3 regions of the Promicromonospora vindobonensis genome follow, and region 1 is predicted to be linked to each of the others. Evidence: predicted binding sites of a transcription regulator. Region 1 holds the regulator's gene; each other region holds the start of a gene.
The links. The regulator LexA, encoded in region 1, represses DNA repair genes until DNA is damaged. The targets are predictions, from matches to a motif close to TCGAACANNTGTTCGA.
Positions count from the first base shown of each region.

Region 2: ACFS27_RS15090 (HNH endonuclease signature motif containing protein) is a predicted target of LexA. The motif match lies at 4,831-4,846, and genes of this name have one in related genera.
Region 3: ACFS27_RS18155 (HNH endonuclease signature motif containing protein) is a predicted target of LexA. The motif match lies at 3,188-3,203, and genes of this name have one in related genera.

Region 1 covers NZ_JBHUOG010000002.1:1,779,305-1,789,239, reverse strand. The annotation lists gene ACFS27_RS21245 (ATP-dependent DNA helicase) at 1-908, shown strand, start outside; gene ACFS27_RS21240 (L-lactate dehydrogenase) at 918-1,907, shown strand; gene lexA (transcriptional repressor LexA) at 1,998-2,813, opposite strand; gene ACFS27_RS21230 (LysM peptidoglycan-binding domain-containing protein) at 3,005-3,451, shown strand; gene nrdR (transcriptional regulator NrdR) at 3,571-4,041, shown strand; gene ACFS27_RS21220 (DUF5302 domain-containing protein) at 4,192-4,425, shown strand; gene ACFS27_RS21215 (DUF4386 domain-containing protein) at 4,549-5,112, opposite strand; gene ACFS27_RS21210 (TetR/AcrR family transcriptional regulator) at 5,198-5,947, shown strand; gene ACFS27_RS21205 (TetR family transcriptional regulator) at 5,944-6,573, opposite strand; gene ACFS27_RS21200 (biotin transporter BioY) at 6,684-7,262, shown strand; gene ACFS27_RS21195 (class I adenylate-forming enzyme family protein) at 7,259-8,392, shown strand; gene ACFS27_RS21190 (thiolase family protein) at 8,385-9,512, shown strand; gene ACFS27_RS21185 (energy-coupling factor ABC transporter ATP-binding protein) at 9,509-9,935, shown strand, end outside.
Region 2 covers NZ_JBHUOG010000002.1:410,169-420,103, reverse strand. The annotation lists gene ACFS27_RS15105 (SDR family oxidoreductase) at 1-968, shown strand, start outside; gene ACFS27_RS15100 (FAD-dependent oxidoreductase) at 1,025-2,581, shown strand; gene ACFS27_RS15095 (PaaI family thioesterase) at 2,613-3,008, shown strand; gene ACFS27_RS15090 (HNH endonuclease signature motif containing protein) at 3,175-4,695, opposite strand; gene ACFS27_RS15085 (MFS transporter) at 4,904-6,058, opposite strand; gene ACFS27_RS15080 (dihydrolipoamide acetyltransferase family protein) at 6,181-7,569, opposite strand; gene ACFS27_RS15075 (alpha-ketoacid dehydrogenase subunit beta) at 7,566-8,570, opposite strand; gene pdhA (pyruvate dehydrogenase (acetyl-transferring) E1 component subunit alpha) at 8,570-9,763, opposite strand; gene ACFS27_RS15065 (Lrp/AsnC family transcriptional regulator) at 9,880-9,935, shown strand, end outside.
Region 3 covers NZ_JBHUOG010000002.1:1,101,754-1,111,688, reverse strand. The annotation lists gene ACFS27_RS18170 (heavy metal translocating P-type ATPase) at 1-2,130, shown strand, start outside; gene ACFS27_RS18165 (YHS domain-containing protein) at 2,158-2,451, shown strand; gene ACFS27_RS18160 (metal-sensitive transcriptional regulator) at 2,475-2,816, shown strand; gene ACFS27_RS18155 (HNH endonuclease signature motif containing protein) at 3,274-4,995, shown strand; gene ACFS27_RS18150 (hypothetical protein) at 5,236-5,460, opposite strand; gene ACFS27_RS18145 (heavy metal translocating P-type ATPase) at 5,470-7,428, shown strand; gene ACFS27_RS18140 (glycoside hydrolase family 97 catalytic domain-containing protein) at 7,569-9,935, shown strand, end outside.

The DNA of each region.
Region 1 (9,935 bases):
CCGAACGCATGGCGTTCAAGGACACGACCGCCGACGTGCTGTGGTGCTCGCGCCCCGACAACGGGTGGGGCGGGTTCGGCGACAACGTGACGCGCCTGCACGCGGCGCCGCTGCACGTCGCCGGCCTGATCCGCATGCACCTGCTGGGGGAGGCGACCGGCGTGTTCACGTCGGCCACCCTGGCGCTGGGGGGCACGTTCGAGCCGGTGGCGGGCACGCTTGGCCTCAAGGGCGAGGACGCCCCGCCATGGCGCGGCCTGGACGCAGGCAGCCCGTTCGACTACCCCCGCCAGGGCATCCTGTACGTGGCGCGGCACCTGCCGGCGCCCGGCCGCGAGCCGACGACGGAGGCGCAGCTCGACGAGATCGCCGAGCTCATCACGGCCGCCGGCGGCCGTACGCTCGGCCTGTTCTCGTCCCGGCGTGCGGCGAACGCGGCCGCCGAGGCCATACGCGAGCGGCTGGACTTCCCGATCCTGGCGCAGGGCGACGACCAGCTACCCACGCTGGTGCGCCAGTTCGCCGAGGACCCGGCCGCGTGCCTGTTCGGCACGCTGTCCCTGTGGCAGGGCGTCGACGTGCCTGGCCCGTCGTGTCAGCTCGTCCTCATCGACCGCATCCCGTTCCCCCGCCCGGACGACCCGGTCAAGGCGGCCCGCGCACGGGCCGTCGAGCAAGCGGGCGGCAACGGGTTCATGGCGGTGTCAGCGCAGCACGCCGCGCTGCTGCTCGCGCAGGGCGCCGGGCGCCTCGTGCGGAGCATGGACGACCGTGGTGTCGTGGCGGTCCTGGACCCACGCCTCGCGACCGCGCGGTACGCCTCGTTCCTCACCCGCTCGATGCCCGGGTTCTGGCCCACCACGGATTCGGCGCTTGTCCGCGCCGCGCTGGCGCGGCTCGACACATAGCCTGGACACATGTCAGCCCTCTCGGACGTCCAGGGCGCGCAGCCGTCCGGCTCACGCACCACCAAGCTGGCGGTAGTGGGTGCAGGGGCGGTCGGCTCGACCCTCGCCTTCGCCGCGCTCACCCGGGGCTCGGCCCGGACGATCGCCCTCCACGACGTGAACCGGGCAAAGGTCGAGGCGGAGGTGCTCGATCTGCAGCACGGTCTGATGTTCACCCCCCAGGCGCAGGTGGTCGGCTCGGACGACGTTGCGGTGTGCGCGGGGGCGGACGTCGTCGTTGTGACGGCCGGGGCGAAGCAGAAGCCCGGGCAGACCCGGATCGACCTCGCCGAGGCGACCATCGGGCTGATGCACCAGATCCTGCCCGGGCTGGTGGACGTCGCGCCGGACGCGACCTACCTGATGGTGACCAACCCCGTGGACGTCGTGACCTACGCGGCGCTCAAGATCTCCGGTCTGTCGCGTGAGCAGCTGTTCGGCAGCGGCACCGTCCTGGACTCGTCGCGGCTGCGTGGTGTGCTCGCCCAGCGCTGCGGTGTGGCCGTCGGGAACGTGCACGCGTACATCGCAGGGGAGCACGGGGACTCGGAGATCGCGCTCTGGAGCTCCGCGACTATCGGTGGTGTCCCGCTGCTGGACTGGGCGCCGCTGGGCGGCAGGCCGCCGATCGACGGCGCGGTGCGCGCGGAGGTGCACCACGAGGTGGTCGACTCGGCGTACCGGATCATCGCGGGCAAGGGGGCGACCAACTACGCCGTCGGTCTGGCCGGGACCCGCATCATCGAGGCTGTCCTCAAGGACGAGGGGCGGATCATGCCGGTGTCCTCGCTGCTGGACGACTATCACGGCATCAGCGACGTCTGCCTGTCCGTGCCGTCACTCGTGGACCGGCGCGGCGTCACGGACAACGTGCGGGTGCCGATGTCCGACGAGGAGCTGGCCGGCCTGCGTACCTCGGCGGACAGCGTGCGGGCGGTCCAGAAGCGCTTCGGCTTCTGAGGACGGGCCAGGGGGAGACGACGACGGGGTTGTGCTCCGCTGGAGACCCAGCAGGAACACAACCCCGTTCTCGTCGCGCGTGTCCGGCCCCTACAGGCTGCGGAGCACCGCTACCACGCGGCCCAGAATCTGCGCCTCGTCGCCCGGGATGGGCTCGTAGGCCGGGTTCTGGGGCAGCAGCAGGACGTGCCCGTCCGCCTGCTTGAACGTCTTGACCGTGGCTTCGCCGTCGATCATGGCCGCGACGATCTCGCCCTGCTCGGCAACGTTCTGCCGCCGCACCACCACCCAGTCCCCGTCGCAGATCGCGGCGTCGACCATCGAGTCACCGGCGACCTTGAGGAGGAACAGCTCGCCGTCCCCGACGAGCTGGCGGGGGAGCGGGAAGACGTCCTCGACGACCTGCTCGGCAAGGATGGGCCCGCCGGCCGCGATCCGGCCGACGAGCGGCACGTACGACGGCGGCGGGGTGCTGGCGTCGTCGGGCACCGAGCCACCCCAGTGGACCTGGCCGCTACGGCGCGGCTCGGGCCAGTGGATCTCGCCGCGTGTCGGCTTGTCGACCTGCTCGGCCATGGGCTCGACGAGCTCCATCGCGCGCGGCCGGTTCGGGTCGCGACGCAGGAAGCCCTTCTTCTCGAGCATCTGGAGCTGGTGCTTGACGCTCGACGGGCTGGCCAGCCCGACGGCCTCGCCGATCTCACGCATCGACGGCGGGTAGCCCCGCGTCTCGAACGACTGCCGAATCGTGTCCAGCACGAGGCGCTGCCGTTCGGTGAGGCGGTCTGTCGGCGAGATCGTGTGTACGTCAGCGACCGCCTTGTCGCCCGGCGCGTCCAGCGTGGCGACACCCGAGAGCGCCGTGTCGACGGCTCTCGTGTCGCTGGTCCCGTCCCGTCCCGTCATGCCCGTGCCCCTCCCGTTCCGACAAATGTTCTCCCATGCGCGACCCACTCTAGATCACAAACTCGCTCGGCTCAAACGAATGTTCGAGCGTGTCTCGACATCGGACGGTGTCCCGTGCTACACAATGGTACGGGCGTTCGACGAACGCTTGTATGAACGACAAGAGCTCAGTCACTCTTCGAGGAGGGGCCATGGGGGACGTGATCCCGCTGCGGCAGTACACCCCGACGTATGGACAGGCGTTCGTGCCGCCGTACGGCCGGGCGTATGCACAGGCGTCCGGGCCGGCCGCGGCCCCGGCGTACCGGCCGGCCCGGGAGCGCACGATCGCCGACCGGCTGGGCCTGGCCGGCCTGCGGCTCACCAGGCGCGGCCGCGCGGCGCTCGTGCTGCTGGCGATGCTCCTGCTCGCGCCGATGATCACCTGGGGTGCGACCGCCGTCGCCAGCTCCCCCGGCGAACCGACGGAGGTCCGGGTGCACGCGGTGCAGCCGGGTGAGACGCTCTGGGGCTACGCCACGGAGATCGCGAGGCCGGGCGAGGACGTCCGGCACGCGGTCGCCCGGCTCCAGGACCTGAACGAGATGTCGTCGGGCACGGTGCGGGTCGGAGAGCTGTTGCTCCTACCCAAGGAGTGACGAGAGACCACAATTCGCCGTCAAATGGCGCGGCGATGTTGCATGGGGGTGGTTTGCCCGCTTACGGTCGGGGCGCGACCGGAGGCCTCCGGTCGGTGGTCGACCACGCAGGAGTGAGCATGCACTGCCCGTTCTGTCGCCATGCTGACTCGCGCGTGGTGGACTCGCGGACCGCCGACGACGGCCTGTCGATCCGGCGCCGGCGCCAGTGCCCGAACTGCAACCGCCGGTTCACCACCGTGGAGACGGCCAGCCTGTCCGTGGTCAAGCGGTCCGGCGCCACCGAGCCCTTCAGCCGCGACAAGGTCGCGGCTGGTGTGCGCAAGGCGTGCCAGGGGCGTCCGGTGAGCGACGACGACCTCGCCATCCTGGCCCAGCGTGTCGAGGAGACGCTGCGGAGCAACGGTAGCGCGGAGATCGACGCGTACGAGGTGGGCCTCGCGATCCTTGGCCCCCTGCGGGAGCTCGACGAGGTGGCCTATCTGCGGTTCGCGAGCGTCTACCAGTCGTTCGACTCGCTCGAGGACTTCGAGAGCGCCATCACCTCGCTGCGCGCGGAGCGCGCCGAACGGGCGGCCGCGCAGGCCTGAGGGCCCGCGTGGAGCTGCCGCGCGGCCGGGCGCCGCTGGCCGGGCGGCTCGACCGTGCCCAAAAATGTTGGCACCTGGTTGTGCGGTAGTGCAGGCTGGGCGGCGACGGACCCGATCGAGGGACCCCCGAAACAAGAGGAGGTGATCGGTGTGACGGACGAGAAGCCCAATGCCGAGGCGGCAGAGGTCGAAGCCGAGGGCGTAGAGGAGCCCAAGGTGCCGACCGCGCCGAGCAAGGACGCGAAGGCACGGTTCAAGGAGGCGCTGGACCGCAAGAACTCGGCGCAGCACCGGACCGCAGCCGGCGACGTGAACACCGGCGCGGTGCACGGTTCGGAGACGACCGGCCCCGTGCAGAAGATGTTCCGCCGCAAGTCCGGCTGATCCTCGGTGGTGGAGGCCGCTGACCAGGTGTTTGACCTGGTCAGCGGCCTTTGTGTTGCTCACCGAGCTGCGGGTTCGTTCGTTGAACGAGCGAAGCCCAGGTTCTTTGGACCGTGGTAGCGGTCATTGCGTGGCCGCCACCGATGGCGTGACCGTGGGTGCGCGGGTAGGCCAGCCGCGAACGAGCAGCAGCACCCCCAGGGTGAGCTCGAAGAGGCCCCCCGGGACGGCCAGCGCGACACCGGCGCCGGGGACGGCGGAATCCAGCCCCACACCGACTGCGAGCAGGACGTACCCAACCACGCCCCACATGCTGAGCCAGCGTGGGGCGACGCGGTGCCTCGCGAGGGCCAGGCAGAACGGCACGCTGCCGACGCCCAGCACGACCATCGCCGCCACATATGCGGCCTGGTTCGCCTCGGCGTTCCCGCCCGCCAGGAACAGGACGCCGATCGCGAGCGCGACGGCCTCGGTGATCCGCGCGAGCACGTAGACGAGGGCGGTCCGGGGGGCGGCGGTCCGCAACAGTCGGAACGCGATTGCCCCGATCGTCGCGACGCCGGCCGAGTTGAGGACCATGAGCGTCAGCCCGGCCGGCTGGGGTGCCAGCGTGCTGCCGACCCCGTAGAGGAGGAAGACTGCCAGGAAGAGGGTGCCGGCGAGTCTGCCGGCCTGACGGTGAGACATGAGGTTGCTCCAACCGTACTAAGTAAGGGTACTTTGTACGGTAGAGGTGCGAGAGCGTGCCGTCAATGAATCAGAGGGGGATGCCGTGCCAGAGACCGACACCGGGGGAGTCGCCCGCCGCGCACCGCTGAGTCGCGAGCGGGTGCTCGACGCCGCCGTCGCGCTCGCCGACGCGGACGGGCTCGCCGCGGTGACCATCCGGTCGCTGGCGAACGCGCTGGGTCTCAAGCCGATGTCGCTGTACCACTACGTCCGCGGCAAGGAAGACGTCCTCGACGGCATGGTGGACCGGGTCTTCGCCGAGATCGACTTGCCCGAGGCGCGGTCACCGTGGCGGGCTGCGATCCGCGCGCGAGCGATCTCCGCGCGCGCCGTCCTGGCCCGGCACCCCTGGGCGCTCACGATTCTGGACTCCCGGTCGGCGCCGGGGCCGGCGACGCTCCGTCATCACGACGCCGTGCTGGGCGTGCTGCTCGGCGCCGGCTTGTCGCTGCCGATGACCGCGCGCGCCTACACGCTCGTCGACGCATACGTGTACGGGTTCGTGCTCCAGGAGGCAGCGGTGCCCTCGGGCGGCCGCGACGGCGGGGGGAACGGCGAGCAGCCAGGGGGCCAGCCAGCCGTCCCGGACGCCGGCCGGTACCCCCACCTGGCGGTGTTCGCCGAGGTCCACGTCCTACGGCCGGGATACTCGTTCGGCGACGAGTTCGAACCAGGCCTCGACCTCATCCTCGACATGGTCGAGACGCTCACTGAGCCCAGGTCACGGTCAGAGCGGGCGAAGCGCGAAGATGTTCCGCCGCAAGAGCGGCTGATCCTCGGTGGTGAAGGCTAGCGGTGGTGGTTCCTGTACTGGGCGATCGACACCTCGAGGCCGTGCGCGATCATCGTCAGCGCCTCGGTGAAGTCGTCGCCGCCGGGGGAGTCCGCACGCGCACCTTCCACGCTCGAGCTGACCGGCTCTTCCAGCAGCCCGAGCTGACCCGCGGCCAGGCGTTGCTGCTCGTGGAAGGTGAAGCCCACGACGAAGTGCATGACCGCCTCAGCGGCCACCTCGGCCAGCGAGGCGGGCACGCCGCGCAGGCGGGCGACGTCCAGGAGCTTTGCCCGCACGGGGGAGCTCACGAGCCCGAGGGCGAGCGAGCTCGACACCAGCTCGGACGCATCCCGGTGGGCGAGCAGGCACTCGCGCATCCGCGCGCCCACCGTGCGCACGGCTTCGTGCATGGGCATGCCGCCGAGCGGCTCCTCGCCCATCGGCGCGAGGATCCGCTCGCTGACCGAGGCGAGAAGCGCCTGCTTGTTCGGGAAGTGCCAGTACAGGGCGCTTGGCTGGACACCGAGGGCGGTCGCCAGGTGCCGCATCGTCAGAGCGGGCAGGCCCTGCTCGTCCAACAGGCGCAGGGCCATGTCGGCAACGTCGTCGCGACTTCGTCGTAGCGAGGTTCCCGGAGCTGGCATGCTGCCACTATAGTGACCCGAACACCGTTCAGGTGAACAGTGTTCAGGTAGGAGGTCAACAGGTGCCCATCGAACATGGTGCGCGGCGTCGGGCGCTCGACGCGACGGACATGGCGCGCGTGGCAGTCTTTGTCGCGATCGTCGCCGCCCTCGGTCTGCCGGGTAGCTTCAGCGTCCTCGGTGCCGTCCCGATCACGGCGCAGACGTTCGGCGTCATGCTCGCCGGCGCGGTCCTCGGACCGCGTCTGAGTGCTCTGGCCATGGTCGTGCTGCTCGCCCTCGTCGCGGTCGGTCTGCCGCTGCTCGCCGGAGGGCGTGGCGGCGTCAGCGTGTTCGTCGGGCCGTCCGCCGGCTACCTCGCCGGATGGGTTGCCGGGGCGTTCGTGACGGGCCTGATCGTGCACTCCGCCGCCCGGAAGCCGGCCATCTGGCGGACGGCGCTCGCGACGGTCGTCGGCGGCATCGTCGTCGTGTACGCGTTCGGCATCCCCGTGCAGAGCGTGATCACCCGCCTGTCCCTCGAGCAGACCGTCCTCACCAGCCTCGTGTTCCTCCCCGGTGACCTGGTGAAGGCGACGCTCGCGACCCTGACCGTCACCACCCTCCTGCGTGCTTACCCCCGCGCGTTCCGGCGTACGTGGCTCTCGCCAAGGGAGCAGGACGCCTCGGGCGCGGACGTGACGCGATGACCGCGCGGATCGTGGTGCTGCGAGGTTCGACCGACGAGCTCGTCGACAGCATCCGAGCGGTGCGTGCCCACGGGGACGTCCCGCTCGTCGGCGACGACCGGTGGCCCGCTGCGCAGTGGTCCGCGGTGCGCGAGCTCGCCGACGTCGCCCCGGTCCCGGACGGTGCTGCCTGGGCCGCGCTGACCTCGGGGACGAGCGGCGCACCGCGTGTCGTGCTGCGCACCGCCGCTTCGTGGGAGCGGTCCTTCGCCACGGTCTCCGAGCTGCTCACGGACCGGACGGCGACGGACCGGACGGCGACGGAGCAGCTGATCATGCTGCCGGCCCCGCCGGCGTCGTCGCTGACGCTGTTCTCCCTCGCCCACGCGCTCGCCGACGGCCCACGGCCGGTCTTCCCCGGCGGGCGGGGAGCCGCAGAGGCGACCGTGTTCCACGGCACGCCACAGGCGCTGCGGTCGATGCTCGATACCCGGGCTCTCCCGCGGCTGCGGACCGCCCTCGTCGGTGGCTCCCACCTCGACGCGCGGCTGCGCGCGGACGCGGAGTCCCGCGGCGTCCGGGTCGTCTCGTACTACGGGGCGGCGGAGCTCTCGTTCGTCGCGCTCGACGAGGGGCGTGGTCTGCGAGCGTTCCCCGGGGTGGAGATCGACGTGCGGGACGGCGAGCTGTGGGTCCGCTCCCCGTTCACCGCTCTCGGCTACCTCGGCGGGCCGGGTCCGTTGCGCACCGACGCCGCCTGGAGCTCGGTCGGTGACCTCGCGACCGTCGACGACGGGGTGCTGACCCTGCGGGGGCGTGGGGACGACGCCATCCTCACCGCCTCGGCGACCGTGATCCCCGGCGAGGTCGAGACGGGCCTCCGGACGCTCCCTGGAGTCGCCGACGCAGTGGTCTTCGGCATCCCCACCGGCGGGGTCGGCGCGCTCGTCGCCGCGATGGTCGAGGTGGACGCGGACGCACCGGTACCCAGCGCGCACCGCCTTCGCGCGCTGGCCGCGACCCGGTTCGCTCCCGCCCACCGGCCCCGCGTGTGGTTCGCGGGCCGACTGCCACGAACCGCGTCCGGAAAGCCGGCCCGGGCCGAGGTCCGGCGCCGGGTCGTCGCCGGTGAGGTGGCCCGCCTTGCCTGACGAGCCGGTCATCGTCGCCGCCCGCCGTACCCCGATCGGCACCCGCAGCCGCGTCTTCGCCGAGCTCAGGGCCGAAGAGCTCGCCGGCCCGGTCATCCGGGCCGCCCTCGCCGACGCGGGGTCCGCCACCGGGTCGACGCTCGCCGTCGCCGACGTCGTGCTCGGGAACTGCATGGGGCCCGGAGGCAACCTCGCCCGCGTCGCCGCGCTCGCAGCGGGGCTCGGCGTCACCGTGCCTGGCGCCACCGTGGACCGGCAGTGCGGCAGCGGCCTGGCCGCCGTCCTCGACGCGGTGTCGGCGATCCGCGCCGGAGACGACCGCCCGCGCATCGCGGGCGGCGTCGAGAGCGCGTCGACGGCCCCCACCAGGTCCGCCGACGGCGTGCCCTACGACCGGGCGCCGTTCACGCCGGCGGGCTGGCCCGACCCGGACATGGCCCAGGCGGCCGAGGACCTGGCCAGGGCCGACGCGATCACCCGAGAACGGCAGGACGCGCACGCGGCACGCAGCCACCGGCGCGCAGGTGCGGCCCGCGACGCCGGGCGGTTCGACGCCGAGCTCGTTCCCCTCCGGGGCGCCGTCGCCGACGACTCCATCGGGGTCGCCGAACCTCTGCTGGCACGTCTGCGTCCGCTGTTCCCTGGCGGCACCGTCACCGCAGGGACAGCGACGCGAATCAGCGACGGCGCTGCCGCGGTCGCCGTCGTCCCGCACCGGCTGAGAGGCCGGGCCGCAGGCCTCGTGGTCCGCGGGCACGCCGTCGTCGGCTGCGACCCGGCCCTGCCGGGAACCGGCGCGGCCCCGGCGGTACTCGCGGCGCTCGCCTCCGCAGGGGTCGAGCTCGGCGAGGTCGCCGCGGTCGAGATCGTCGAGGCGTTCGCGTCGCAGTCGCTCGGGGTGCTCGGTCGGATCGGTCTCGAGGACGACGATCCGCGGGTCTGTGCCGACGGCGGGGCGCTCGCGCTCGGCCATCCCTGGGGAGCCAGCGGCGCGGTCGGCATCGTGCGGCTGTTCAGCCGCCTCGTCCGCGCGGGTGCGCCCGCGGGAACCCTGGGGGTCGCAGGGGCCTCCGTCGGCGGCGGGATGGGTATCGCGGCCGTCGTCGAGGTGCTGCGGTGAGCTACCTCGAGCTGGAGGACGTCGACGTGCGGCTCGGGGACACGGAGGTGCTGCGCCGTGTCTCGTGCTCGCTGGACGAACGCACCATCGCCGTGATCGGTGAGAACGGGTCGGGCAAGTCCACGCTCGCGCGGCTGGTCGGGGGGCTCACCCACGCAACGGGCGGCACCATCCGCGTGCTCGGTCTCGACCCGGCCCGTGACGCCACCCGGCTGCGACGTCGGGTCGCCGTCGTGTTCAGCAATCCGGACACCCAGATCGTGATGCCGACCGTGGCGGAGGACGTCGCGTTCTCGTTGCGCTCCGACAAGCTGTCGCGCGACGAGAAGACCCGGCGGGTCGACGAGGCCATGCACCGGTTCGGCCTCACCGAGGTGGCCGGCCGTGCGTCGCACGACCTGTCCGGCGGGCAGAAGCAGCTGC
Region 2 (9,935 bases), 1.4 Mb from region 1:
GCCGCCCGGTACCCGGCCTGTTCGCCGCAGGTGCCGATATCGGGGGCCTGTCGAACCACGGGTACGCGGGCGGCCTGGCACCCGGCTACGTCACCGGGCGATGGGCAGGACGCTCCGCCGCCGGGCACGCCACCAGGTCCGCCACGGTCTCTACCTCTACCTCTACCTCTGCCGCCGTAGGCTCGCCCGACACCGTAAGCTCGCCCGACACCGTAGGCTCGCCCGACGCCGGAAGCCCGCCCGACGCCGGAAGCCCGCAGCGAGCCGTCGTCGTCGGTGCCTCGAGCGGGATGGGCGCCGCCATCGCGGCCCGCCTCGGTGCGCACGGCGTCACCGTGACCGGGCTCGACCTCCCGGACGCGGTCTGGCCGGAGAACTCGTCCGTCACGGACCGGTTGCCGGTCGACGTCTCGGACCCGGACTCGGTCGACGCGGCGATGCAGCTGGTCGCCGGCCGGCTCGGCGGCATCGAGATCGTCATCAACTGCGCGGGGATCCTCGGCCCCGTCGTCCCGACGACCGAGGTCGACCAGCCGACGTTCGAGCGGATCCTGCGGGTCAATCTCGGCGGTGCGTTCGCCGTGACCAGGGCCGCGCTGCGGCACATGCTGCCCGCCGGCTACGGACGGATCGTGCACATCGCATCGATCGCGGGCAAGGAGGGCAACCCGCAGATGGCGCCCTACTCGGCGGCCAAGGCGGGCGTGATCGGCATGGTCAAGTCGGTCGGAAAGGAGTTCGCCGCGTCGGGCGTCACGGTCAACGCCGTCGCCCCCGCCTCGATCGAGACACCGCTCATCGCGGGGATGGCCCCCGAGCGGCAGGCCGTCCAGCGGGACCTGATCCCCATGGGCCGGTTCGGCACCGTCGCCGAGATCGCTGCCCTCGTCGAGTTCATCACGTCGGCAGAGGCGTCCTTCACCACCGGCTTCGTCTATGACGCGTCCGGCGGACGCGCCAGCTACTGACCTGCACGCCCCGCCGGTGGTCGTCATACCGGTCCGACTCCCGTGAGAGGTAGACCATGAACAACAACACTGCAGACGTCCTGGTGATCGGCGGCGGCGGCGCCGGGCTGAGCGCCGCGATCTCCGCGGCCACCAGCGGGGCCACCGTGCTCGTCCTGGAGAAGTGCGACCGCGTGGGTGGGAGCACCGCCATGTCGGTCGGCTCGTTCACCGCCGCGAACACGTCCTACCAGTACCGGGCGGGCGTGAACGACAGCATCGATCTGTTCGTCGCCGACATGAAGGTCGCCAACGGCGAGTTCGAGGCGCGGGAGAACCAGGAGCTCCGGCGGATCCTCGCCGAGAACGCCGGCCCGACCGTGGAGTGGCTGTCGAGCATCGGCGTGCAGTTCCTGGGTCCCACGCCCGAACCGCCCTACGAGAAGCCCCGGATGCACAACGTGCTTCCGAACTCGACGGCCTACCGCGAGGCGCTGCTCCGCGAGTGCCGCAAGCGCGGGGTCACGATCCGCACGTCCGTACGCGTCGAGACCTTGCTCCGCAACGCCGCGGGGGACGTGATCGGTGCCCGTGCCGAGGGCCGCGACTACTTCGGACGACGCGGGGTCGTCCTCGCGACCGGGGACTACTCGGCCTCCGAGGAGATGAAGGCGCGGTTCGTCGGCGAGGACGCCGCGCGGATCCCCGCGGTGAACAAGAACAACACCGGCGACGGCTTCCTGCTCGCCACCCGGGTCGGCGGCGTCATGCTGCAGATGGACCGACTCTACGAAGGCCTGCGGTTCGCCCCCGCGAACCGCCCGGACCCGATCAAGATGCTGCCGTCACACCCCCTCCTGTCGAAGGCGATGCGCCTCGTCGTCGAGCACCTGCCGAAACGCCTGCTCGCGTACGTGATCCGTGGCGCGTTGACCAGCTGGGTCGGACCGAACGTCGCGATGTACCACCGGGGCGCGATCCTGGTGGGCCCGAACGGTGAGCGCGTCGCGAACGAGGACACCGACAAGGCCATGGCCCGCGCGGTCGCCGCCGAGCCGGCCAACGCCGGTTACATGATCTTCGACGCCCGTGTCGCCGAGACCTTCTCGGCCTGGCCGCACCCCGTCTCGACCTTTCCCGGCGTCGCCTACGCGTACGTCGAGGACTACCGGCGCTATCGTCCGGACACCTTCCATCGCGCGGACACGATCGAAGAGCTCGCGCGAAGCATCGGGATCGCCCCCGCGACGCTGCGCTCCACCGTCGACCGATGGAACGCGGACGTCTCGGCGGGCAGCGACAGCCGGTTCGGCCGTGAGCACCTCGGCGACGGCGTCCGCTCGGGCCCGTTCTACGCTCTCGGGCCGATGAACGCCTTCATCACCCTGGCCGACGGCGGTCTGGCCGTCGACACGCAGCTGCGGGTGACGACAGAGGACCAGCAGCCGATCCCCGGCCTCTGGGCGGCCGGCTCCACCGGCCAGGGTGGCCTGCAGCTGCTGAACCACGGGCTGCACATCGGCTGGGCCATGGTCTCCGGCCGGCTGGCGGGCCGGCACGTCGCCCAGGCGTCCGACCGTGCCGACCTGGTTCCGGACCTGGACCGGCAGGATGCCGGGGCGTCGAGCTGGTAGAAGCTGCCGGTCACGCCCCTAGAGTGTCGGCATGACGAAGCCATGGGCGATCACGCTGGGCGCGCTGGACGAGAAGCTGGGCATCCAGGTTCTGGAGCAGTCGGCGCAGCGCGTCGTGGCCACCATGCCGGTGGCGGGGAACACCCAGTCGCTGAACCGTCTGCATGGCGGGGCGACCGCCGCGTTCGCGGAGGCCCTTGGATCGTGGTGCGCCCTGATCCACGCCAGCACGATGGACAAGGTGTGCGCAGGCGTGGACCTGAACATCACGCACCACCGGGGCGCGACGGACGGGCTGCTGACCGGCACGGCAACTCCCGTACACCTGGGCCGGACCATCACGTCGCACGAGATCGTCGTCACGGACGAGCAAGGCCGCCGCATCTGCACCGCGCGGATCACCAACCAGCTGATCGAACCCCGCTGACGCCGTCCGGGTCCTGCAGCGGTGCGCGGGTCCTGTGCTGGTCCTTGTGCTGGTCCGGCCCCCGCTACCCATAGGTCGGACCGCTTCGGCTGTCGGCGGCGGCTCGGCGGTCGGGGCTTGCCGGAGCCGGGTCGGAGCTGGCCGGGTCGTGCCGGGTCCCTGCGTGTCAGGCGGCTTCGGCGTCCGGCGGCGGTAGGCCCTGGATGGCGTCGGGTAGGTGGATGCGGTGGCCGCGGGCGTCGGTGAAGGCCCACCCGGTCTCGATCAGCATCCCGGGCGTGTCTGCGTGAGTGGGCTTGCCGGTCCAGTGCATGACGATGCCACGCGTGTCGACGAGCTGGTGATGGAACCAGCACAGCAACGCACTGTTCGCGACCGACGTCTCCCCACCATCGGCCCAGTGCCGTACCGCGTGGTGGACCTCGCACCGCGACGGCGGCTGATCACACCCCGGATACACACAATGCCCGTCCCGGGCGATCACCGCACGACGCATCTGCCCCGTCACCGTCCGTCGCGCACGTCCGACATCCAGCGCGGCACCGTCCGGTCCGAACACGATCCTCGTGACCGCGCTGTCGCACGCCAACCGGCGCACCAACGCCCGCGGTGCACGCCCGCGGGTCTCCGTGAACACGGGACCTCCCGCTGACAACACCCCGGACACCATCACCGGGCCCGCCTGGTTCCCGGGTGCGGGCGCCTGCCCACACGTCACGCACAACCCGTCACGGGTGCGGATGACCTGGGTGACCAGCTCCGTCCACGACACCGTGACATTCAGATGAGGCGCGATCGCCGCCCCCGGAGAGGCCTGGTTCGTGTCCAGCACCATGCGGGCCACGTCAGCCAGGCCTTGCGCCCGACGCTGCGCAGGCGTCCTCGAGTCCTCCGCGGCAGGACCGCCCATAACCGCGTTCACCGCCGCCGAGACCAGCAGACCATGCTCATCGGTCAAGAACCCCGCGACGTGATACCCACCAAACGTCTTCGACAGGTCCAAGAACTCCCCCGCCGCGGCCTTGTCGTCCTCCACGTCATCGGTGTCCGGATCGGTCACCGACGCGAACCGGCGCGCCACCACCCGGAACTGGTCCGCGTTCAACCAGCCCGCCTCCCGCAGCACCAGACCCTCACCCGTGACGAGGGTGCCCTGCGTGACCGCGCCCTCCAGCACCTGCGTGACCAGCTCACGGGTCCGGGCCCCGTCCGGGTCGTCGGCCGGGTCGGGAAAGTCGACCGGCACGGTCTGGATGAACCGCTCCGGCGTGGTCGTCTCTCCGGTGCGGGTGTCGATCAGCCACGCCAACGCGTCCGTGCGGGTCTGGCTGGTCGGGGCGACCTCGGTCATCACTTTTGCGTGGTCCGCGCCCAGGGTCCCCGCGACCAGACGGTCGCGTGTGACGGGCAGGGCGGTGGCCAGGCGGCGCGCGATCGTCATGTCCTTCCCCGCGGTGGCTGCGGAGATGCCTTCACGCACCCGCAACCACGACGTGAACGTGCGCGCCATCCCACCCGACCGCCAGGAACCCTCGGCCTCGATCCGCGGCAACAACGTGTACCGCACCCCGTCCAAACGGCCCGTCACCCGACGGATCCTCGTGTGCGCGTCAGCCAGGCGGGTGATGGTCGGTGCGTCCCACCCGTCCAGCACCTCCGCACCCGTCAGACCCGCCAGCTCGCTCACCGCGGCCTCAATCCGGGCCAACGCCTCCTCGATCGAACTCGCCGGAGGCAGACCACCAGACGCCACGCTGTTCGTCGACTGTCCCACTGGTCCCCACCCCCGCCCCGTTCGTCACTGTCTCGATGCCCCATTCTCTCGAACAGTCGTACGATCTGCACGTGCTAACTGCAATCTGTGGATAACTCTTCACGGCCTTCCCGGGGGCGCGTCAGCCGGGATCGCGACGGGCGAGGGCGATGCCCAGGCAGCCGAGGGCCACCGCGGCGGCGAACGTGATGGGTAGACCGACAACGTCAGCGACGAAGCCGATCACGGGCGGCCCGCCCAGGTAGGCGATGTACCCGACCGCGCTGACCCGCGCGGTCATCGCCGCGGCTCGTCCAGGTGCGGAACGGCTGGCACGGGAGATCGCCACGGGAAAGACCGGGCCAAGGACCAGCCCCACCAGGCCGATTGTCACGGCCATGACCAGCGGTTGGGCAACAACGGAGCCCAGCACCACGAGGCAGACCACAACGACGGCAACGGTGGTCAGAACCGTGCGTTCGGCAAAACGGTCCAGCACGGCGTCGCCGGCCGAGCGGGAGATGAACATCGCCACGCTGAACAAGGCCAAGGCGGCGGCCCCCAGGGAGGCTGGTGCTCCGAGGTCGCGGGTGATGAGCAGAGCCGACCAATCCGTGACCAACCCCTCGATGAACAGGCCAGAGACGGCGACCACGGCGATCGTCAACGGCAGACGGAGGCGCCTCTTCCGCGCCAAGACCTGGGTGCCACCAGCCTCTCGTTCGGCGGGGCTCCGGGGCCGGGACCACAGCATCGGCGCACCCACCACGGTCAGGGCCACGAGGAGGACGGCGACGGCGACGAAGTGCTCGGTCGTCGTCGCACCGACATGCGTCGCGGCCACCCCGCCCAGGGCACCGGCGAGCACGCCAAGGCTGTACCCGCCGTGCAGCCGGGACAGGACCCGGTGACCGGTGTGCTGCTGGTAGGCGATGCCCGCGGTGTTCATGGCGATGTCGAGGACACCGCTGGCCGCCCCGAGCAGCATGAGCACTCCGGTCAGCTGCCACAGGCCGTCGACGACACCGATCAGGGGCAGGGACGCGCTGAAGACCAGCGCGGTGACCACGCACACCGGTCCTGATCTCGCATGATCGAGGATCCGAGCGGTGAGCAACAGTGCGGGGACCGATCCTGCGGCGACCCCGAACAAGGCGACGCCCAGCTCGCTGTCGCTGAGATCGAGAAGGTCCTTGACCTCTGGAATGCGCGGGGCCCAGCTGGAGAGAACAGCCCCGTTGACAAAGAAGACGGCCCAGAGCCGGGCGGCGAAAGAACGGTTGCGTGGCAGATACAAGGCGACCCTCAGGCCGCCCTGACGACTGTGTTTCGCCTTTCCCCCGGACGGTCAGGAGAGGCGGTCTGTGACCCGTCAACGCTCTCACGCCACCAACGGGGCATCAAGCCCGCAGAGCACCGTCAGAGCCGCACGATCGCCGCGGCGGGGTTCTCGACGGCGTCGGCAACGGAACGCAGGAATCCCGCCGCAGTCGCGCCGTCGCAGACCCGGTGGTCGAAGACGAACGACATCTGGGTGATCTTGCGCGGCACGATCTGGCCGTCGACCACCCACGGCCGGTCGATGATCCGGCCGAGGCCCAGGATCGCGACCTGCGGGTGGTTGATGATCGCCGCGCTGCCGTCGACCCGGAGGCCGCCGTAGTTGTTCAGGGTGAACGTCCCCGCGGAGAGCTCCTCGGCCGTCGCCTTGCCGACCCTGGCACGGGCCGTCAGGTCGCGCAGTGCCGCGTCGAGCTCGACCGTCGTCATCGATCCCGCCCCGAGCACCGCCGGGGCGACCAGCCCGAGCTGGCCCTGGACAGCGACGCCGAGGTTGATGACGTCGGGCACGACGATCTCGTCGCGCTCGTTGTCGAGCCGCGCGTTCAGTACCGGGTAGACCTTGAGGCCCGCGACGACGAACCGCGCGAGGTAGGCGAGCAGGCCCGGCCCGGGGTCTGTGGGTGTGCGGGCGGCCTCGCGCAGGTCCCAGAGCGCCGTGGCGTCGACGTCGACCCAGACGGTCGCCTCGGGAATCTCCTCGCGGCTCCGCGACAGCACCCTTGCGGCCGCTCTCTGGAAACCGCTGAGCGGGATGCGCCGCTCGCCGGGAGTGCCCGGGGCGACGACGACGGCACCGGCACCGGCACCGGCACCGGCACCGTCGTCGTCGGCGTCGGCGACGAGGGCGGAGGCTGAGGCGGATCCAATCCCCCCTGCCGTCACGGGCTCAGAAGCTGGAGCCGGAGCCGAGGCCGAGCGCGCGCTCTCGACGGCGGCCCACACGTCGGACCTGGTGACGACGCCCCCCGCGCCGGTGGGCCGGATCGTGCGCAGGTCCAGCCCTGCCTCACGCGCCAGCCGCCGGACGATCGGCGAGATCACCTTGACCGGCCGGTTGTCCGGCACGGCGCCGACAGGCTGCACCGGCCCGGCACCCCGTGGCCGGCGTCGGCGGCCCTGGCCCGCTCCCGCCGACGTGCCGTACCCGATGAGCACATTGCCGGAGCCGGCCTGCTCCTCCTCGCGGTAGACCTCCGCGGCCGCGCCGGTGGCCTCGCCCGCGATCGTGATCAGCGGCTTCCCGACCTCCAGGAGCTCTCCCTCGGCGGCATGCAGGGTGCCGACCCTGCCGGCGTACGGGCTGGGTACCTCGACGACCGACTTCGCCGTCTCGACCTCCACCACCGGCTGGTCGATGGTGACGACGTCGCCCTCCGCGACCAGCCAGTGCACCACCTCTGCCTCGGTCAGGCCCTCACCGAGGTCGGGCAGCAGAAAGGTCTGTGCGGTCGCGGTGCTGGTCACGCGTCCTCCCACTGGAGCTCGTCGACGGCGTCGAGGATCCGGTCGACCGACGGCAGCTGGAAGTGCTCGAGCTTCGGCGGCGGGTACGGGATGTCGAAACCGGTGACCCGCCGCACGGGCGCCGACAGCGAGTGGAAGCAGCGCTCGCTCACCCGGGCCGCAATCTCGGAGGAGACGCTGGCGAAGCCCGCCGCCTCCGCGACGACGACGGCACGCCCCGTCGACTCCACGGCCGCGCACACGCCCGCGTCGTCGAACGGCACGATCGAGCGAAGGTCGACGACCTGCAGGCTGCGGCCGTCGCGCGCGGCCACCTCGGCCGCCTCGAGCGCCACCGGCACGGTCGGTCCGTAGGCGATGAGGGTGGCATCGGTGCCCTGGCGACGCACGACGGCGGTGCCGATGCCCGGCTCACCACCGCGGCCCAGGACGACCTCGCCCTTCGCCCAGTAGAGCTTCTTCGGTTCGAGGAAGATCACCGGGTCGGGCGAGGCGATCGCCTCGCGCAGCAGCGTGTACGCGTCCGCGGGATTCGACGGCGCGACGACGTGCAGGCCGGGGGTGTGCGCGTAGTAGGCCTCCGAGGAGTCGCAGTGGTGCTCGACCCCGCCGATGCCACCGGCGTAGGGAATCCGGACGACGATGGGCAGCGCGACGCGGCCGCGGGTCCGGTTCCGCATCTTGGCGATGTGGCTCACGACCTGCTCGAAGGCGGGGTAGGCAAAGGCGTCGAACTGCATCTCGATCACCGGGCGCATGCCGTTCATCGCGAGGCCGACGGCGAAGCCCGCGATCCCGGCCTCGGCGAGCGGGGTGTCGAAGCAGCGGTCCTCGCCGAACTCGGCGGTGAGGCCGTCGGTGACCCGGAAGACGCCGCCGAGCGGGCCGACGTCCTCGCCGAGGACGAGCACGGACGGGTCCTCCGCCATCGCGTCGTGCAGGGCCCGGTTGATCGCCTGCGCCGTGCTGAGCGTCGCGTGCTCCACCGCGGTAGTGGTCATCAGCGGGTCTCCACTCTGCTCTGCTCGTCCCTGCTCTGCTCGTCCCTGCTCTGCTCGTCCCTGCTCTGCTCGTCCCTGCTGAGCGCGTCACGGCTGAGCTCGTCACGGACCAGGTCGAGCTGCTCCACGAGCTGGGGGGTCGGCTGGGCGTAGACGAACCGGAACAGGTCCTCTGGGTCCGGCTCGACGTCCTGGTTGAGGCCGTCCCGCGTGCGGCGGGCGACCTGCTCGGCGGCCTCGGTGAAGCTGGCGGCGCGCGCGTCGTCGAGCACTCCCTCGGCCCGCAGGTAGGCCTCCAGCCGCAGCAGCGGGTCCTTGGCCGCCCACGCGGCGACCTCGTCGTCGGCGCGGTAGCGTGTCGCGTCGTCGGCGTTGGTGTGGGCCTGCATCCGGTAGGTCAGGCCCTCGACGAGCTGCGGTCCGGCTCCGGCGCGGGCCCGCTCGACCGCTGCGGACAGGACGTCAAGGAGCGCCGCGAGGTCGTTGCCGTCCACGTGCTCGCCGGGGATCCCGTAGCCGACGCCCTTGTGCGCCAGCGACGGGGCGGCCGACTGCCGGGCCAGGGGCACCGAGATCGCGTACTGGTTGTTCTGGACGAAGAAGACGACCGGCGCCCGGAAGACCGCCGCGAAGTTCAGGGCCTCGTGGAAGTCACCCTCGCTCGTGCCGCCATCGCCGCACATCGCCAGCACCACCGTGTTCTCCCCGCGCAGCCGCGCCGCGTGCGCGACGCCCACGGCGTGCGGGAGCTGCGTGGCCAGCGGCGTCGTCAGGGGTGCCACGTGGTGCTCGTAGGGGTCGTACCCCGAGTGCCAGTCGCCCTTGAGCAGCCCGAGGACGTCGACCGGATCGACACCGCGCGCGACGGCGGCCGCGGTGTCGCGATAGGTGGGAAAGAGCCAGTCGTCGTCGGTGAGCACCTGCGCGGCGGCGACCTGGCACGCCTCCTGCCCGAACGACGAGGGGTAGACCGCCAGCCGCCCCTGCCGCACGAGTGCGGAGGCCTGCTCGTTGAACCGGCGGGCGGCGACCATGCCCGCCAGGCCCCTGAGGAGCTCCTCGTGCGCGGGCAGACCGGCCTGGTCGGCGGCGGTCGGGCGGCCGTCCGGGTCGATGTGCATGACCGGCGCCCGGGACGGGAGCATGCGATCCGGGTCACTTGCTCTGCCTGCGATGCCTGTCATACCCGTCATGTAGATATCATGGTCAAGGTTCTATTCGGAATCCATCAACGGCGACGATCCGAGAGAACGTCCAGCAATATGCTGGTCATGCGATCCAAATGTCCAGCGGCGAAGGGGCTGAGGGCGTGGCGGCGAGACAAGTGGTAGCGGGCCTCGACGACGTCGACCAGCGCATCGTCGA
Region 3 (9,935 bases), 680 kb from region 1:
ATCGTCGCGGAGGTGGAGAAGACCGGCTACACCGCGGCGCTCCCGGCGCCGAAGGAGGCCCCGAAGGGCGGCGGCGACGCCGTCGACGCGCGGGACGACGAGCTCCGTTCGTTGCGGAACCGGCTGATCACCTCGATCGTGCTGGCCGTGCCGGTGATCGCCCTCGCGATGGTGCCCGCGTGGCAGTTCACGTACTGGCAGTGGGCGTCGCTCGCGCTCGCCGCGCCGGTGATCGTCTGGGCGGCGTGGCCGTTCCACCAGGCCGCGTGGACCAACCTGCGGCACGGCGCGGCGACGATGGACACCCTCATCTCGCTCGGCGTGTCGGCCGCGTTCCTCTGGTCCCTGTACGCGCTGTTCCTCGGCACCGCCGGCGTACCGGGGATGACGCACGGGTTCGAGCTGACCATCGCGCCCTCCGACGGTGCCGCCAACATCTATCTCGAGGTGGCCGCAGGCGTCACGATGTTCGTGCTGGCCGGGCGCTACTTCGAGAAGCGGTCCAAGCGGCAGGCCGGCGCGGCGCTGCGGGCGCTGCTCGAGCTCGGTGCGAAGGACGTCGCCGTGCTGCGCGGCGGGACCGAGACCCGGGTTCCCGTCGAGGACCTTGCCGTCGGCGACGAGTTCGTCGTGCGGCCGGGCGAGAAGGTGGCCACCGACGGCGTCGTCGTCACCGGTTCGTCGGCGATCGACGCCTCGATGCTCACGGGGGAGTCGGTCCCCGTCGAGGTCGGGGTCGGCGACACCGTGGCAGGGGCGACCGTGAACTCGGGCGGCCGGCTGGTCGTGCGTGCCACGCAGGTCGGCTCGGACACGCAGCTGGCCCGGATCGCGCAGCTCGTCGAGGACGCGCAGTCCGGCAAGGCGGAGGTCCAGCGCCTCGCCGACCGGGTCTCCGGGATCTTCGTCCCGGTGGTCATCGCGATCGCCGTCGGCACCCTCGGCGTCTGGCTCGGCGGCGGGTTCCCCGCGACCGCCGCGCTGACGGCCGCCGTCGCTGTGCTGATCATCGCCTGCCCCTGCGCGCTCGGGCTGGCGACGCCCACCGCGCTGCTGGTCGGCACGGGACGAGGGGCTCAGCTCGGCATCCTGATCAAGGGTCCCGAGGTGCTGGAGTCCACCCGCAGGGTCGACACGGTCGTGCTGGACAAGACCGGCACCGTCACCACCGGCAAGATGACCCTCCTCGACGTCGTCCCGGACGCCGGTACGAGTCGCGAGGAGCTGCTCCGGCTCGCCGGTGCCCTGGAGGACGCCTCCGAGCACCCCGTCGCGCAGGCGATCGCCAAGGGCGCGACCCAGGAGGTCGGCAGCCTGTCGGCCCCGGAGTCGTTCGAGAGCGTCCGGGGACTGGGCGTGCAGGGCGTCGTCGACGGCCACGCAGTCGTCGTCGGCAGGGAGGCCCTGCTCGCCGACTGGTCGCAGTACCTGCCCGTGCACCTGGCCCAGGCTAAGGCTCAAGCTGAGGGTGAAGGTAAGACCGTCGTGGCGGTCGGCTGGGACGGTCAGGCCCGCGGCATCCTTGTGGTCGCCGACCGGATCAAGCCGACCAGCGCCGCCGCAGTCGCGCAGCTCACCGCGCTCGGGCTCACGCCAGTGCTGCTCACGGGCGACAACCGCGCGGTGGCGGAGCAGGTCGCCGCCGAGGTGGGCATCACGGAGGTCATCGCAGAGGTGATGCCACAGGACAAGGCGGACGTGGTCGCCCGGCTGCAGGCGGAGGGCAAGGTCGTCGCGATGGTCGGCGACGGCGTGAACGATGCCCCCGCCCTCGCGCAGGCCGACCTGGGCCTGGCCATGGGCACCGGAACGGACGCAGCGATCGAGGCCGCCGACATCACCCTCGTGCGCGGGGACCTCGGCTCGGCCGCTGACGCGATCCGGCTCTCGCGCCGCACCCTCCGCACGATCAAGACGAACCTCTTCTGGGCCTTCGGGTACAACGTCGCCGCGATCCCGCTGGCCGCGCTCGGCCTGCTCAACCCCATGCTCGCCGGCGCGGCGATGGCGTTCTCCAGCGTCTTCGTCGTCGGCAACAGCCTCCGTCTGCGCTCGTTCTCGAGCCGTACGGCGGCCCCCCGCGTCCGCGCTGCGTCCCGGCCGGAGGCCAGGACGCTGCAGGACGCCTGATCACCCACCAACGAAGGGAAACCCACCATGGGAAACGACCACGACCACGGCCAGCACCAGCCAGGCGGCCAGGCCGACGGCGGCCACTGCGGCGGCCACGGACCCTCGGCCGCGACGAGCCACCCCGGCGGCAACCTCCTCGGCCCGACGGCCGACGAGCTGGCCGAGTGCCCCGTGATGCGCGGCAGCACCGTGATCAAGACGGAGGCAGAGGCCAAGGGTCTGTTCCGCGACTACGAGGGCCAGCGCTACTGGTTCTGCTGCGCCGGATGCGAGGCCCCGTTCGACGCCGACCCCGCCAGGTACGCGGCGGCGGTCTGACCTGAGATGACACCATGGGAACCATGACCGAAACAGGATCCCCTGGCGCCCTTGGCGTGAACGGGGAGGGTGACGCACAGGCCACCCATGGCTACATCACCGACAAGGCCAACTATCTCGCCCGGCTCAAGCGCATCGAGGGCCAGGCGCGCGGGATCCACCGGATGGTTGACGAGGAGCAGTACTGCATCGACATCCTCACGCAGGTGTCGGCCTTGACCAAGGCGCTGGAGAGCGTGGCGCTCGGCCTGCTGGACGACCACCTCAAGCACTGCGTGGTGGACGCCGCCCGGACCGGGGGCGCCGAGGCGGACGCCAAGGTCAAGGAGGCCTCCGACGCGATAGCGCGGCTCGTCCGGTCCTGAGGGCCCGGGTTCTGCCTCGGCGGGCGGGGGTTCCCTTGAGACCGTCACCTCCTGTCGGCGGTCGGCCATCTGTGGGCCGACCCCCGACACGAGGTGGCGGTCACCCCTCTCGCGGTCGCCCCTCTCATGGTCGCGGCCTGCGGCCCGGAGAGGACGAGACGCAGGTGCTCCGCTGCGTGAGCACCGCCGACGTCGCCGTAGGGCGCGGTGCCAGCGGCCTGTCGTGCCACTCGTGGTCCGGGGTGTTCTTCAGCGCATGTTCTTCAGCGCGCCCGGTCCGTCGTGTGTCGGCCGCGCCGTCGGAGGCCTCCTTGACCTCTTCGGCCATCGGCTCGAAAAGATATCCACAGATCCCTTGTCCACCCAGATATGCGGACAGATGTTCGATAGAATCGGGTGGTGGTCATGAAGTCATGACCCATGGCACTCGACGCCGGTGGCGGAAGGGGTGGGGGCGATGGCGGCAGGCCAGTACGACGGTGCGGGTCCGCGCTCCGTGGAGGACGTACTGACGGAGATGGACGGGCTGCTGGACGAGCTGGCCCGGTCGGTCACCGCGGACGATGTCGCGCTCTCGGGTCTGGTGGGGGTTTCGGCGCGGTTGCGGGTGGTGGGTGCTCGGGTGGATGCGCTGCGGTGGTCGGTGCTGCCCCGGATCGAGGCCGCGGGGCTGTGGGCGCGGTCCGGTGCTCGGACGTTCGCGGTCTGGCTCGCCCGCGCCGAGGACGTGCGGACCACGACCGCCAGGTGTGACGTGCGTACCGCTAGGGCGTTGCGTGACCACCTTCCCGCGACCTTGACCAGGGCGCTCGCCGGACGCATCAGCCAGGACAAGGTGCGGGCTCTGGTCGATGTCGCGACCACCAGCCCGGAGCGCACCCAGGCCCTCAGGGCGCCGGCGGTCGACCTGGCCACCACCGGACCGGGCACCACCGGACCGGGCACCACCGGACCGGGCACCACCGGACCGGGCACCACCGGACCGGGCACCACCGGACCGGGCACGGACGGGCCTGCCGCAGACGGCACGGACGCCGCAGACGCGGACGGGCCCGGCGCCGGTGGTGGCACCGGTGGTGGCACCGGTGGCGGGAGCGATGGTGGGGTCGACGACTCGACGACGCAGAACGCTCTCCCACCGGGGGTCGGGTTCCCGACGTGGGAGGAACAGCTGCTGGACTGGTCGACCGGCAACGGACCGGACCGGTTCCGGGGTCTGGTGCGCTACTTCGCGCGTCACGCCGATCCCGAGGCCGACGAGCGTGGTTACCTCAAGGCCAAGGACCGTGAGTACCTGGATGTCTCCCCGACGCTGGGCGGGTATCACCTGTCCGGGTTCCTCACCGAGGAGCACGGTCTGGTCCTGACCACCGCGATCGGTGCGGTCATGGGCGCGCCGGCCACCGGTGACGACCGCACTCCCGGACAGCGTCGCGCTCAGGCCCTGGCCGATATCGCGCGCGTCGTGCTGGACAACGCCCACACCGGTACCGGGGCCTCCGTGCGGCCGCACCTGTCGGTCACCGTGTCCTGGACCGAGCTCCAAGCCCTGGCGGCGAAGAAGCAGATCGGCGAGGCCCGACCCACCCCAGGCACCACCGCACCAACCGGCCCCAGCACCACGTGCATCACCAGCACCAGTCCCGGCGCCACGGGGGGTAGCGGCGCGGGCCTGGCCGGTACCGGTACCGCGGGTGTGGTCGGGCTCAACGGTCTGGGCGTGCCCGCGATCAAGACACCCGCGGTGTTCACCGAGACCAACCATCCGGTCCCGACCAGCCTCCTGCGCCGCCTCGCGTGCGACAGCCAGGTCACCCGCATCGTGTTCGGACCCGACTCCCAGGTCCTGGACGTCGGCCGCACTCAGCGCACGGTCACCGGACAGCTACGACGGGCCGTCATCGCCCGCGACAAACACTGCGTCCTTGGCCAGTGCGACCAGCCGCCCTCACGCTGCGAGGTCCACCACGCGGTACGCCACTGGGCCGACGGCGGCGAGACCAGCGTGCACAACGCCGCCCTGCTCTGCTGGTATCACCACGACCTCGTCGACAGCCAAGGCATCACCATGCACTTCGACAACGGTTGGCACTTCACCGACCGCAACGGACACCCACACCACACCACCAGCCACACCACCAGCCACACCACCAGCCCCGGCACCAGCCCCGGCACCTGACCCGCCAGCACCCGTTCCGCACACCGCCCTCCATGCTGGCGCCCGAGCCGCCCGGCAGGTGGACGCGGACCCGTGGTCGGGGGTCGAGGGCGTCCACCCTGGCGTAGGGCCCGAGGTGGGTCCTGGGCTTGGCGGCATGCGGACAGGGCAGACCAGGGGAGGGCTCTACGGGTGCTCATCATCGGCCGGTCCCGCTTGACGGCGGTACCCCCTAGGGGTATACAGGGACGTATGAGCGAATCACACGACCACGCCGGTCACGGCGGTCACGTCGACCACCGGGTGCGCGCTGACCACACGGACCGTCAGGACCGCACGGGCTCCACCGGTCACGAGGAACACCAGGGCCACGTGGATCAGGGAGATCACGCCGGTCACAGCCATGCTGACGACAGCGACCACGCGCAGCACCGCGACCACAGCGGTCACGGAGAGCACGCCGGCCATGGAGGCCACGCCGGCCACGGCGACCACGTGGGCCAGTTCCGCCGGCTGTTCTGGATCATGCTCGTCCTGGCCGTGCCGGTCGTCGCGTTCTCCGACATGTTCGCGATGCTCCTCGGGTACCAGCTGCCGGACGCGACCTGGGCGAACGCGGTCTCGCCGCTGCTCGGCACCGTCATGTACGTGTGGGGCGGCTCGCCGTTCCTCACGGGGGCTGTCGGCGAGCTCCGGTCCCGCAAGCCGGGGATGATGCTCCTGATCGGGCTCGCGATCACCGTCGCGTTCGTCGCCTCGCTGGGGGCCAGCCTCGGCCTGCTGGACCACCAGCTCGACTTCTGGTGGGAGCTCGCGCTCCTGATCGTGATCATGCTGCTCGGCCACTGGATCGAGATGCGGTCGCTCGCCCAGACGACGTCGGCCCTCGACTCCCTCGCGGCCCTCCTGCCGGACGAGGCCGAGCGCGTGGACGGCGACCAGATCGTCACGGTCGCCCCGGCGGACCTGATGGTCGGCGACGTCGTCGTCGTGCGGCCGGGTGGCAGCATCCCCGCCGACGGACGCGTCGTCGAGGGGCAGGCCGAGATGGACGAGTCCATGGTGACGGGCGAGTCGCGCACCGTCTCCCGCGGCCAGGGCGATGCCGTGACGGCCGGGACGGTCGCCACCGACTCCGGGCTTCGGGTCGAGGTGACGGCCACCGGCGACGACACCGCGCTGGCCGGTATCCAGCGGCTGGTCACCGAGGCGCAGAGCTCGTCGTCGCGCGCACAGCGCCTGGCGGACGTCGCGGCCGGCTGGCTGTTCTGGTTCGCCCTCGGCGCCGCCGCGGTCACCGCGGTGGTCTGGTCCCTCGTGGGTCTTCCGGACGACGCCGTCATCCGCACCGTGACCGTGCTCGTGATCGCCTGCCCCCACGCGCTCGGGCTCGCCATCCCGCTCGTCGTCTCGATCGCCACCGAGCGGGCCGCCCGCGGCGGCGTGCTGGTCAAGGACCGGCTCGCGCTCGAGAGCATGCGCACCGTCGACACCGTGCTGTTCGACAAGACCGGCACCCTGACCAAGGGCGAGCCCACCGTCGCAGAGGCGCAGCCCGCCGGCGACGTCGACGGCGACACGCTGCTGGCACTCGCCGCCGCAGCGGAGTCGGACAGCGAGCACCCGCTGGCGAAGGCGATCGTGCGCGCCGCCCAGGACCGTGGGCTGACGGTTCCCCGGGCCTCCGGGTTCTCGTCGTCGCCCGCCGTCGGGGTCACCGCCACGGTCGACGGGCGCGAGATCCGGGTCGGCGGGCCGCGTCTGCTCGAGGAGAGCGGCCAGGCCGAGCTGTCGGTGGCCGACGCCTGGCGTGGTGACGGGGCGATCATCCTGCACGTCCTGCGCGACGGGGCGGTGATCGGCGGCATCAAGCTCGCGGACGAGGTGCGCGGCGAGTCCGCCGACGCCGTCCGGAGGCTCCACGACCTGGGCGTCCAGGTGGTCATGATCACCGGCGACGCCGAGGCGGTCGCCCGGTCGGTGGCCGACGAGCTGGGCGTCGACCGGTACTTCGCGGGCGTCCGCCCGGAGGACAAGTCGGCCAAGGTCCAGCAGCTGCAGGCGGAGGGCCGGAAGGTTGCGATGGTCGGCGACGGGGTCAACGACGCCCCGGCGCTGGCGCAGGCCGACGTCGGCATCGCGATCGGTGCAGGCACGGACGTGGCCATCGCGTCCGCCGGGGTCATCCTCGCCAGCGACGACCCGCGGTCGGTCCTGTCGGTGATCGAGCTGTCGCGGGCCAGCTACCGCAAGATGAAGCAGAACCTGTGGTGGGCCGCTGGGTACAACCTGATCTCGGTGCCGCTCGCCGCCGGGGTCCTGGCGCCGGTCGGGTTCGTGCTCCCGATGTCGGTGGGCGCCATCCTGATGTCGCTCTCCACCGTCGTGGTGGCGCTCAACGCCCAGCTGCTGCGCCGGCTCGACCTCCGGCCTGGCGGCCGAGCCGGGCAGTGAGCGCCTGCGCTGGTGGTTCGTGCCCGCCAGGGATCCTCGCTCATAGGTCTGATCAAACGGTTGACCGGGCCGACCAGGTTCTTTAGCCTGACCGACGGCGCACCGGGCGCCGTGCACATTCCGGAGTCAAGGGAGACCTCGTGAAGCTCGTACCCGCGCGCCGCTTGGCGGTCCGTGCAGTGACAGCGGTGTCAGCCCTCGCGCTCATCGCGAGCGGCCTGGTCGTCGTGGGGAGCGCCGCGAGCGCGTCCCCCGCGACCGTCACCGACGACACCGATGCCGATACGCAATGGCGGGTGGGCGGCCCGCGGAGCTCCGACCTGGACGGGGTGCTGCGCCTGGACGGGGCCGGGGAGGTGGCGCTGGACGTCGTCGCCGGCGGCGAGACGGTGCTCTCGGCCACGCGCCTGGGCCTGCGCGGGAGCGACGGCGACCTCACGACCGGCCTGACGTTCGTGGACCGGCAGGACCGCACGGTCTCCGACTCGTACACGATGACGACGGGCAAGAGCACGCGCCGCTCGTACGTCCACGAGGAGTCGGTCTTCACGTTCTCGGACGCCGACGGAGCGCGCATCGGCATCGCCGTACGGGTGTCCGACGACGGGGTCGCCTACCGCTACCTGGTCGACGGCGCCGGTGAGCACCGGGTGGACGAGGAGTCCGGCGCCTGGGAGCCGGCCACGGACGGGCCCGCGTGGATGCAGCGGTCGTACGCGGTCAACTACGAGGCGGAATGGACCACCACGACGGCCGCTGCGGGCAACGGCGGCGCCAGCGTCGGCTTCCCCGTGCTCTTCCAGCAGGCCGACCGGTACGTGCTGGTCACGGAGGCCGACCTGCACGGCGACTACTCCGGAGCGCACCTGACGCACACGCCGGGCTCGCTGCGGTACGACGTCGACCTGTTCGAGAGCCGGCCCGTCACCTCGACCGGCGACCTGTCGACGCCGTGGCGGGTGGCGATCGTCGGCGACCTGCCCGCCGTCGTCGGCTCCAGCCTCGTGGACGACCTCGCCACCCCGAGCGAGCTCGACGGGCGGGACACGTCCTGGATCAAGTCGGGCCGCTCGAGCTGGAGCTGGCTGACCGACCCGGGCAGCCCGCGCGACGAGGCTCGGCAGCGCGACTTCGTCGACCTGGCGGCGCGCAACGGCTGGGAGTACGTGCTCCTGGACGAGGGCTGGGACGCGAGGTGGGTGCCGCGCACCGTCCGCTACGCCCACACCAAGGGTGTCGACGTCATCGCCTGGTTCCACAGCCGTGACCTGCGCACGCAGGAGCAGCGCGACGAGTGGCTGCCGCGCCTGAAGTCGTGGGGCGTGAGCGGTCTCAAGGTCGACTTCATGGATTCCGACTCGCAGGAGATCCACCGCTGGTACGACGACGTCTCCCGCGACACCGCCCGGTACGAGCTGATGATCAACTTCCACGGGTCGGCCCTGCCGACCGGTATGCAGCGCACGTGGCCGCACATCATGAGCTACGAGTCGGTGCGCGGCATGGAGAACGGGATCAGCCCGGAACGCAGCCTCATCGTGCCGTTCACGCGCAACGTCACCGGATCGATGGACTTCACGCCCGTGGTGTTCTCCCGCGACAACGACAAGACGTCCAAGGCGCAGCAGGTCGCGATGAGCGTCGTGTACGAGTCGGGCTGGCAGCACATCTCGGACAAGCCTGAGGGGTACGCGGACGAGCCGAACGCCATGCCGTTCCTGCAGAACCTCCCCACGAGCTGGGACGAGGTGCGGCTGCTCAGCGGGACGCCGGGGCAGGACGCGGTGCTGGCCCGCCGGTCGGGGGACCGATGGTTCGTCGGCGGTATGCGCGCGGGCTCCGGCGAGCCGCTGCGCCTGCCGCTGGACGGCCTCGCCAGAGGCGGTCAGGACGTCGTCGTCGACCTGCTCGCCGACGACGGCGCGAACGGGTCCGCCACAGTGCACACCACGGTCCGGGCAGCGACGGGGGAGACGCTCGAGGTCCCGACCGCGAACAACGGCGGGTTCGCCGCGGTGGTGTGCCCGGCGACCGAGGGCCGCAGCACCTGCCTCGAGCCCGTCGAGGCGCGGCCCCAGGCAGCGCTCGCCGTCGAGCCGGTGCAGGCCGACGTGGAACCTGGCAGCACGGTCGAGGTGGAGGCCACGTTCTCGGTGGCCGACCGCGACGTCACGCGCGTGCGGCTGACCCCGCAGCTGCCGGACGGCTGGACGGCGGACCAGGGCACCCGGACCGTCACCCGGCTCTCCGCTGGTCAGGACGCCCGGATCACCTGGCAGGTGCGCGTCCCGGAGGACGCGACGGGTACGCACGAGGTGCCGGTCGTGGTCACCTACCGCGCCACGGGTGATGCCGGTGCGGCGGGCGACTCGGGCACCGGTCGCTACACAGCGGCGAACCAGGCCACGCTGTGGGTGACGCCGCCGGCGCTGACCGGGGACCATCACCTCTCCGACCTCGACTGGATCGAGCAGTCCAACGGCTACGGCCCGGTCGAGCGTGACGCG